2 regions of the Staphylococcus sp. TCBT05 genome follow, and region 2 is predicted to be linked to the other one. Evidence: riboswitches for the same ligand, from Rfam matches in the RefSeq annotation. Region 2 holds a riboswitch; the other holds the start of a gene.
What was found. Region 2 has a riboswitch for FMN ahead of ribD (bifunctional diaminohydroxyphosphoribosylaminopyrimidine deaminase/5-amino-6-(5-phosphoribosylamino)uracil reductase RibD). Riboswitches for the same ligand answer to the same signal wherever they lie in the genome.
Positions count from the first base shown of each region.

Region 1 (4,422 bases), 300 kb from region 2:
TGCAATAAAATCTTGTTCGAGGTTTGCCTCTTTAAGATATTTATATACATATTTAACACGTTTATGTATAGTTTGCTGTTGAGTGAGAGGGATAAATTGACTATCCTTATGCTGTAATTGTGAAATCGTTTGTGTTAATAATTGTATTGCTTGAAACGTATTAACGAGACTATCAAATGTATATCTTGGATGTACGCGTACGTTTAATGTTGTTTCTATTTCTGATTGGCTCAGATTATAATATCGCTCGAATGACGGATACTGGATATTAGGTAAGCTATGATATAATGATAGTAATTGTTGGCTACATGCATCAAAAAAGGTTTGATGTGATTTTTTGCCTATGATAATATTATATATGCTTTTTTCGGTTTTATAATGGTGTGTATTTTGTTGGATGAAATGAAATAAATTTTGCATGTTTACTCCCCTAATTAATTAAAACGAAAACATTGAAAAAAATAAGTACAGTGCTTACAATATTAATTGTGATTTTATTGTAGCATTTTTGTCAAAGGAGGCGAAGAAAATGGCTAAATATACTATTGTCGATATGGATACTTGCATTGCATGTGGTGCTTGTGGTGCTGCTGCCCCTGATATATATGACTATGATGATGAAGGTATTGCTTTTGTAATACTTGATGACAACCAAGGTACTGCTGAAGTGCCTGAAGAATTATATGAAGATATGGAAGATGCATTAGAGGGATGTCCTACTGATTCAATTAAAATTGAAGAAGAATCTTTTGATGGGGACGCACTGAAATTTGAATAGATTTTAAGTGACGAATTATATTTTAACCTTATTATAGGAAAAGCGCATGTTTAAATTAACTTAAACATGCGCTTTTGTTATATGAAAACAAAATTTTATTTGTCACTATTTATTGATACGTTAGTGTATGTTAGCGCAATTTGTTATCTCGGTAAAACACTATTCAAGCGTTTGTATAATAAGATAAATATAATTGAAATAACAATACCTTTAATAATATTGAAAGGTATAACACCTGATACTATAATTATTTTCAAATTACCAAAAACATCTGATAAATTCATAATCATGCCATAGAGTGGTAACAACACAAAATAATTCAAAATGCTTAATACTAGTGTCATTATTAAGGTTGCTACAGCTAAACCAGTAACTAATGATTTAGCGTTATTTTTATTTTTAGCAACATAAAACGCAGTAAGTATAAAACTTGTGGCTGCTAAAAAATTGGCCAACGGTCCTATTGGATCCCCTACATTGAATAAAAAATTCAATAAATTTTTAATAAATTCAACGATGATGCCAGCAATGGGTCCTAATGTAAATGTTGCAAGAAGTGCCGGTACATCACTAAAGTCTAATGTTAGATATGGTGGTAAAAATGGTAACGGGAACTTGATAAACATTAATATAAAAGCTACCGCACTTAACATGCTAATCGTTATTAGACGTTTGGTTTGTTGTTGCATATTCAATTATCTCCTTCCATTCATCTTACTCAGAATAGGAGGATTTAATTGCACAACAAATTAACCCTCCATCTTCTCCCATCCAGACTATACTGTCGGCTCTAGATTCACACTAGATCAGCTATTTATTGAACAATAAATAGGTCGCAGGCTTATATTACTGCCGGTTGGGAATTACACCCTACCCCGAAGATGAACATTTAAATTTTATAAATATATCATAGCGTATAACTCAGATAAAGACAATGATATTGTTTACAGTATTTAGTGCTAATTTACCAGCAATATAAAATTAAATTTTACACACTGTACTAAATAGCGATGTAAAATGATTTCAATTCATATTTTAAAGCTATAATCACAAAAAACACCTCCGCCTTACACATTAAATTGTATAAATCGGAGGCACTTTACCTTATTTAGTTAGATGATTATTATAATTATTTTTGACGTTACACATAAAATCATCAATGACTTATTCCTTTAATCTCTAGTTGGTGGTTTCGGTAAGCGAATAATAAATGTTGTACCTTGACCGAGTTCACTTTTTACGAGTATCTTACCTTCATGTTCATCGATAATCATTCGACATATAAATAGTCCAAGTCCGGTACCTTGCTTACCTCTTTTACGTGCTGCATCTACTTTGTAAAAACGATCAAAGACTTGCTCTAAATGTTCGGGAGCAATACCCGTTCCTGTATCGGTAATATATAACAAGTTGTCATGATCATTTTCAGCAATATCGACGGTTATTGTATCTCCTGGTTCTGTATATCGACATGCATTATCAATCAGATTCGTAAGCACTTGTTCAATTCTATCAGAATCATAATACCAGAGCGCTCCATTAGAAATTGGATTTAATTTCATGGTTAGTTCTAAGTCTGCAGCTTGTTGTTGATATTTCAATTGCATCTTATTTAACAACGGATCAATAGGTTGGATTTCTCGTTCAACACTTAACCCTTCTGCATCCATTCTAGCAACATTTAAGAGTTCATTAACCAGTCTGTTTAAACGTTTCGTCTCATCTAAGACGATGCTCAAGGATTCATGGATCTCTTCAGGTTCAGTAACAATCCCATCAACGATTGATTCTGTATAGCCTTGCAATAAAGAAATGGGTGTACGTAATTCATGTGAAACATTTGCTATAAAATCTTTCTTCATTTGATCAATATTATGTTCATTGGTCATATCTCTTATGATGGCCACGATACCACTTCGTCCATCTGGTTGAATTTGCTCTATATAACTAGTAATGATTACAAAATATCTAGTATTAATTTCATATTCTTCAAACTGTGTATGTTTGTTCTTAAAAGTTAATTCTGTTTGTTCATCAAGCTTTTCTAATGAATACTCATCTAAAAGTTGTAATGTATTTTGAGCCATTTGGTTAGATAAAATAACTTCCTTCTTATCGTTGTATCCTAATACACCTTCAACCATGGAGTTGATTAAACTATCCCTAATGTTCTTAGAAGATGACAGTGCATCGATATGTTGTTGGATTTCAGAACTCATCGTATTAAAGGCACGAGATAATTCTCCAATTTCATCCTTTGAATTTACGGGTTCAACTTGCGCATATTGTCCTTTTGAAACTCTCAATGCTTGAGACCGTAGATTTCTTAGAGGTTTCGTAATACGAGAAGAAAGGAAAAAAGCAAATATCGTTGTAATTGCTAAGAAAATAATGGCAATAATTAAAATAATAACCGTGATTAAATTATTAGTATCTTCGATGGTTTTTAAATCTTGATAAATAAAGACACCACCGTATTCATCTTGTTTAACATCGCTTAAATTCTTTGAAGGATATCCAATTAATACATAAGTATGTTGTTGATCATTAATTTTTACATTAACGTGTTCCGAAATTTTCTTTCCTTTATTAAATACGTCATCATAGTCTTTGTTTTGTTTGATTTCATTTAACATCTTTTGTTTAGTATTGCCATACTTACTATTTTGACTGTTTTTATCATTCATTATAATGAGACCAACAGGGCCTTCAATCAACTTACGACTGTGTTCAATCGCGGTTGCTTTATTATCAGAGCTTGCTACTAATTCACTAATACGTTTAGCATCTTTGAGTAAAGAATCTTCTGTTTCCTGTGTGAAGTATGATTGGATAAATGTGATTAAGGCTGCGCTAAGTAAAATTAAAACTGTCGTTACTATAAATATTATAGTTAACCACAGTTTTATGACTACATTATTGAGTCGGTTCATCATTTGATTTAACTTCAAACTTATAACCTACTCCCCAAACAGTTTGAATCATCTGAGCAGCCTCTTCAGAAACGCGATTTAACTTTTCTCTTAAGCGTTTAACATGAGTATCTACGGTACGTAAGTCTCCATAAAACTCATAATGCCACACTTCTTTTAACAGTTGTTCTCTATCAAATACTTTATTAGGTGTTTTCGCTAAAAATATTAATAATTCATACTCTTTAGGTGTTAAGTTTACTTGGCTCTCATCTGCAAGCACTCTATGAGCATCATTGTCGATAACTAAATGATCAAATTCTATCAAATCACGCGCATGTGGTTCGCTCTGTTCTGTATGTGCGACCTGTGTTCTTCTTAGTAATGCTTTTACACGTAACACAACTTCTCTTGGTGAAAAAGGTTTAACAATGTAATCGTCTGCACCTGATTCAAAACCTTCAACACGATTTGTTTCTTCGCCTTTGGCTGTTAACATAATAATTGGTGTATCTTTATGCTCTCTTAGTTTAGAAGCAACAACAATACCATCCATTTCAGGCAACATTAAATCTAGTAATATACATGCATAATCATGTTCCATTGCCATATGATATGCTTCACTACCGTCTTTAGCTTCATGTATTTCAAAAGATTCTCTTTCTAAATATAATTTAAGTAATCTTCTAATTCGATCCTCATCATCTACGATTAAAATTTCATTTGACATAC
Region 1 is NZ_JBUQDQ010000038.1:371,631-376,052, reverse strand. Features, by position in the region: gene ACY191_RS08955 (helix-turn-helix domain-containing protein) at 1-420, opposite strand, end outside; gene ACY191_RS08950 (ferredoxin) at 530-778, shown strand; gene ACY191_RS08945 (ECF transporter S component) at 922-1,467, opposite strand; FMN riboswitch at 1,534-1,665, opposite strand; gene ACY191_RS08940 (ATP-binding protein) at 1,951-3,711, opposite strand; gene ACY191_RS08935 (response regulator transcription factor) at 3,695-4,420, opposite strand.
Region 1: linked by a shared signal. The riboswitch ahead of ACY191_RS08945 (ECF transporter S component) and the one ahead of ribD (bifunctional diaminohydroxyphosphoribosylaminopyrimidine deaminase/5-amino-6-(5-phosphoribosylamino)uracil reductase RibD) in region 2 are both predicted to bind FMN.

Region 2 (4,422 bases):
CCACACTAACGGTAAATTGAGTACCATAAATATCTGAATTATGATTAACCATTGGTGCTAATTCCAATTTATCAGCTATTTGTTTACTTATGGGAGCACATATTAAGCCTCTACCAAAAGTAGCCATAAAATTAACCGTATTATCATCCATCCATTCAGTTACTGCTACAAGATCGCCTTCATTTTCTCTATTTTCATCATCTACTACTATTACACTTTTACCTTCTTTTAAAGCTTGTAGCGCATCCTCTATTTTATCTAATTTCATATATAGCCCTCCTAAAATCCAAACGCTTTAAGTTTGTCAGACGTTAATCCTGAATCAGTTGATTCCATTATTCTTTCAACATATTTGAATAACATATCTGTTTCAATGTGGACTGGATCACCAACACGTTTATCATTCAGTATCGTCGATTTTCTAGTTTCTGGAATAAGATGAATATCAAATTCCGTATCCTTTAATTTAAAAATCGTTAAACTTACACCGTCTACCGTAATAGACCCTTGTTGCACCATTTGCTTAATTAAATTTGAGTTATTGGGTTTGATTGTTACTATTTTTGAATTATCTGAAGCTTGTATTCTTGTAATCTTTGCTACTTCATCGACGTGACCAAGCACGAAATGTCCACCAAAACGACCTTGTCCGCTCATAGCCCTTTCCAAATTAACTTCTTGTGCTTGGTTTAACTGATTTAAATACGTTTTATTTTCAGTACCTTTTATTACTTGTACAGAAAATGAATAATCATCAAATCCAACGACTGTTAAACATGCGCCGTTCACACTAATAGAATCGCCGATATGCATATCTGCCAATATCGTTTTACAGCCGATTGTTAAATTAACCACAGATTGTTGTGTCGATATTTTATTTATTGTACCTACTTCTTCAACGATACCTGTAAACATACTGATTTCACTTCTTTCGCAATTCTAATTTAATATTTTGCTCAAGCAAATTGGAATTCACAATTTCAAATTGTGGTACATCAGCTAAATCAACAACTTGCTCTGTGTGGAAGAATTGATTGTGACCTGAACCACCTATTAATTTCGGGGCATAATATATGATAAGTTCATTGATAAATTCTGTTTGTAAGAATGTAGTAGTTAAGGTCGGACCTGCTTCAACGAGTAATCGACCGACACCTCTTGCATACAAATCTTTTAATATATTTTCAATTGAGCAATGTTCTAATTGCGTAACTGTTATTTGCTCGTGTTTACTTTCTAATTGTTTATTTTCTGTATAAATCCAAATTGCTGTAGATGGATCTTTAAATATATCTAGTGACATATCTATCTCACCAGTTTTTGATAAAATGACTCGAATAGGATCTTTACCATTTTCAATACGTGTTGTGTATTGTGGATTATCCGCTTCTAAAGTTCCTCTACCTGTTATTACTGCATCATGTTGATGACGTAATTTAAAGACATCTTGCTTTACTGCTTTATTTGTAATCCATTTACTTTCTCCAAAGTCTGTCGCTTGTTTACCATCTAAACTGCAGGATACTTTAACAGTAACTTGTGGTAAACCTTTGCTTTTAGCTTCAAAGAAATCTCTATATAGCAGTGCAGCATCTTCATTAGGTCTATATTCTACTTCGATGCCTGCCTCTTTCAAAATTACATCACCATTTGAAGGTAGTGTCGTATCTTTCACTGCATACACCACTTTCTTCAAACCATGCTCAATAATTTTATTAACACATGGTGGCGTCGAACCATAGTGTGTACATGGTTCTAGTGAGATATAAATCGTCCCACCTTCTGCAGCATCTTGTGCCATATCTAAGGCTTGTACTTCGGCGTGTTTATCGCCTTTCTTAAGATGTGCACCTAAACCTACGATGCGTCCATCATTTACTACAACAGAACCGACAGGTGGATTTAATCCTGTTTGTCCATCTACCATCTTCGCTAATTCAATTGCGTAATTTAAATATTGACTCAAGCTAATCACCTCTAAAAAATAAAAAACACCTGAAATCGTACATTTCAGGTGTGGGATATATGCGTTATAACATTATAAACTTAGATTTAAATACACTTATCCAAAAATAGAAATAAGTGAATGCTAAATAAAACACTACATTAGTGCCTTTTATTAGTTATACGTTATTCTTTCTCCCATCCAGACTATACTGTCGGCTCTAGATTTTCACTAGATCAGCCACATTTGAAAACAAATGCAGGTCGCAGGCTTAATTTACTGCCGGTTGGGAATTTCACCCTGCCCCGAAAGAATATATGAAATTGTAAATTGCTGTTTGAGTCAAGCAACTTTAATTAAGTTACAAGAACATAATACTACAATAATTCAAAAATAACAATTCTTATTACTTAAGTCGGCTTTATTTTTTTGAATTTCGTCATTTTATAACTATTAAAAAGCCCGTCAAATCAACTTCATCATCATTTGCAATTATAAAAAAATTATTATACTTTTTATATTTATTCATTAAAATCAAAATACATGACATAGTAATAACATACTTTGCATTTAATTTTCCAACAATCTATGAATAATACCAGTCGCTTGTCTTACAATCATAGTCACACCATTTCTAGATTGATTGATACCATTAGTAAGCTGTCCTAATGCAAACATATTTTGTAACGTACCATATCTAGGGCTTATGACTTGGTTGGTTTCTGCTACAATTTGAATACCACCTAATGGGTGCGCTTGTATGACCTGCCTATTTTCTAAATTAATAACAAGTTGATCATCACTATCAAGGTCTTTAAGTTGCGTCTTAGAACCTGTGGCATTAATCACTATATCAAAGTAATCATCACCATGATTTGCATATGTCAATTTAAACTGATGGTTGTTATATTCAATATTTTCTAAACCATCATAAATTCTTATTTGTTCATTTTCTATATGCTCAATCAATAATTTAGCTGTTCTAGGTGGCATTGGATTGGAATTTGCTTTCAATATGGGTTGATATTGTTCTAAGAAGCGCTTTTGATCATTCCTATTGAAACTGTTCCAAATCCAATTTAAATTTTCCTTTATTAACTCAAGTATACTTTGAAACTTACCTAAGTCTTCTGCATGTTCTAGATCATATTTCAAATCTTCGACAGAATTACCAACTTTTCGATGCACCAAAGTTTCCACTGGTATTTCATAAATGGCACATTCTTTTAAAAATAGTGCCATCGCATCATCCAATGGTACATTCCCAAAATTTTCTGCTTTTAGTTCATTAAATTTTTTAGGGGTTAAATATTGGAATGTGATTTCTGGCATCTCACCTCTAACACTTGGTAATTCACCTTTACGACTGGCTACAGTAATTGGTAAATTGATGTGATGTTCGGTAACATAACGAATAACATCTAAACTCGCTAAACCAGTTCCTATGATAGCGATATTATCAGTATCTTTCACATTGTCTAATGTATGGTAAGTTGGGTATGGTGTGTGAATATAACCTGGTTTTCCTTTTAATTGATATGGATCATGATATGATAATGTTCCGACCGTTAAAAAGACAATGTCATAGGTCTTGCAATGCTCCATATCATTTGATGTACAGACATGATATAACACATCCGTCTCACCGATATTTGATTCAATGAACACTTCAGCAACTTCTTCCTTTATGAGAGTTACATTAGCATTGGCATTATTAATTTTATCCACAAAAGCCTTCATATAATGACCAAACACAAATCTCGGTAAATATTCAGGATTTGAAAACTTAAATTTTGATTGCGCCTGATACCAATCAAAGAATTCACGCTTATTATCTAAATTCAACGACATCTGTTCGGCAGGTAAGTTGATAAGTAATTGATCACTATCATTTTGAAATGGTACACCTTGCCCCATATTTATAGGATTATCATATGCATCAATTTGCATATCTTGAAAGCGTCTTGATTTAGACAATTCTTTTAGTACTGTGACACCCGCAGTTCCCATTCCTATTATTGCAATTCTCATAGTTACCCTCCACCTATTCAATTAATTATATATATTATAACAATCTACCGGATCTAATAACATTTTAATGTATTACTAATACTTCAAAAGCTAAGTTACCCTTTTATATTAAATATGTTAATCTTAAAATAATAACAATTATATTTTTTGATATTTCAAATTTAAAGGGGAAAGTCATGAATTTCATCAAGCATATTCTATTATTATGTATAGGTAGCCTTATTTTTGTATCCGGTTGCGACTTACCAGGTTTAGGTGGTAGCCAAACGAACAAGTCTGTAAAAATATCAGCTCTTGCCACGAGTGAGTCACAAATTATGGCATATATGCTAAAAGACTTAATCGAACACGATACGAAAGGCAAAATTCAAGGTTCAATTATTAACAATTTAGGTTCAGCAACAATTCAACATAACGCTTTGCTAAAGGGTGATGCAGATATATCA
Region 2 is NZ_JBUQDQ010000038.1:71,869-76,290, reverse strand. Features, by position in the region: gene ribB (3,4-dihydroxy-2-butanone-4-phosphate synthase) at 1-268, opposite strand, end outside; gene ribE (riboflavin synthase) at 280-915, opposite strand; gene ribD (bifunctional diaminohydroxyphosphoribosylaminopyrimidine deaminase/5-amino-6-(5-phosphoribosylamino)uracil reductase RibD) at 923-1,966, opposite strand; FMN riboswitch at 2,131-2,262, opposite strand; gene ACY191_RS07515 (FAD/NAD(P)-binding protein) at 2,516-3,976, opposite strand; gene ACY191_RS07510 (osmoprotectant ABC transporter substrate-binding protein) at 4,153-4,422, shown strand, end outside.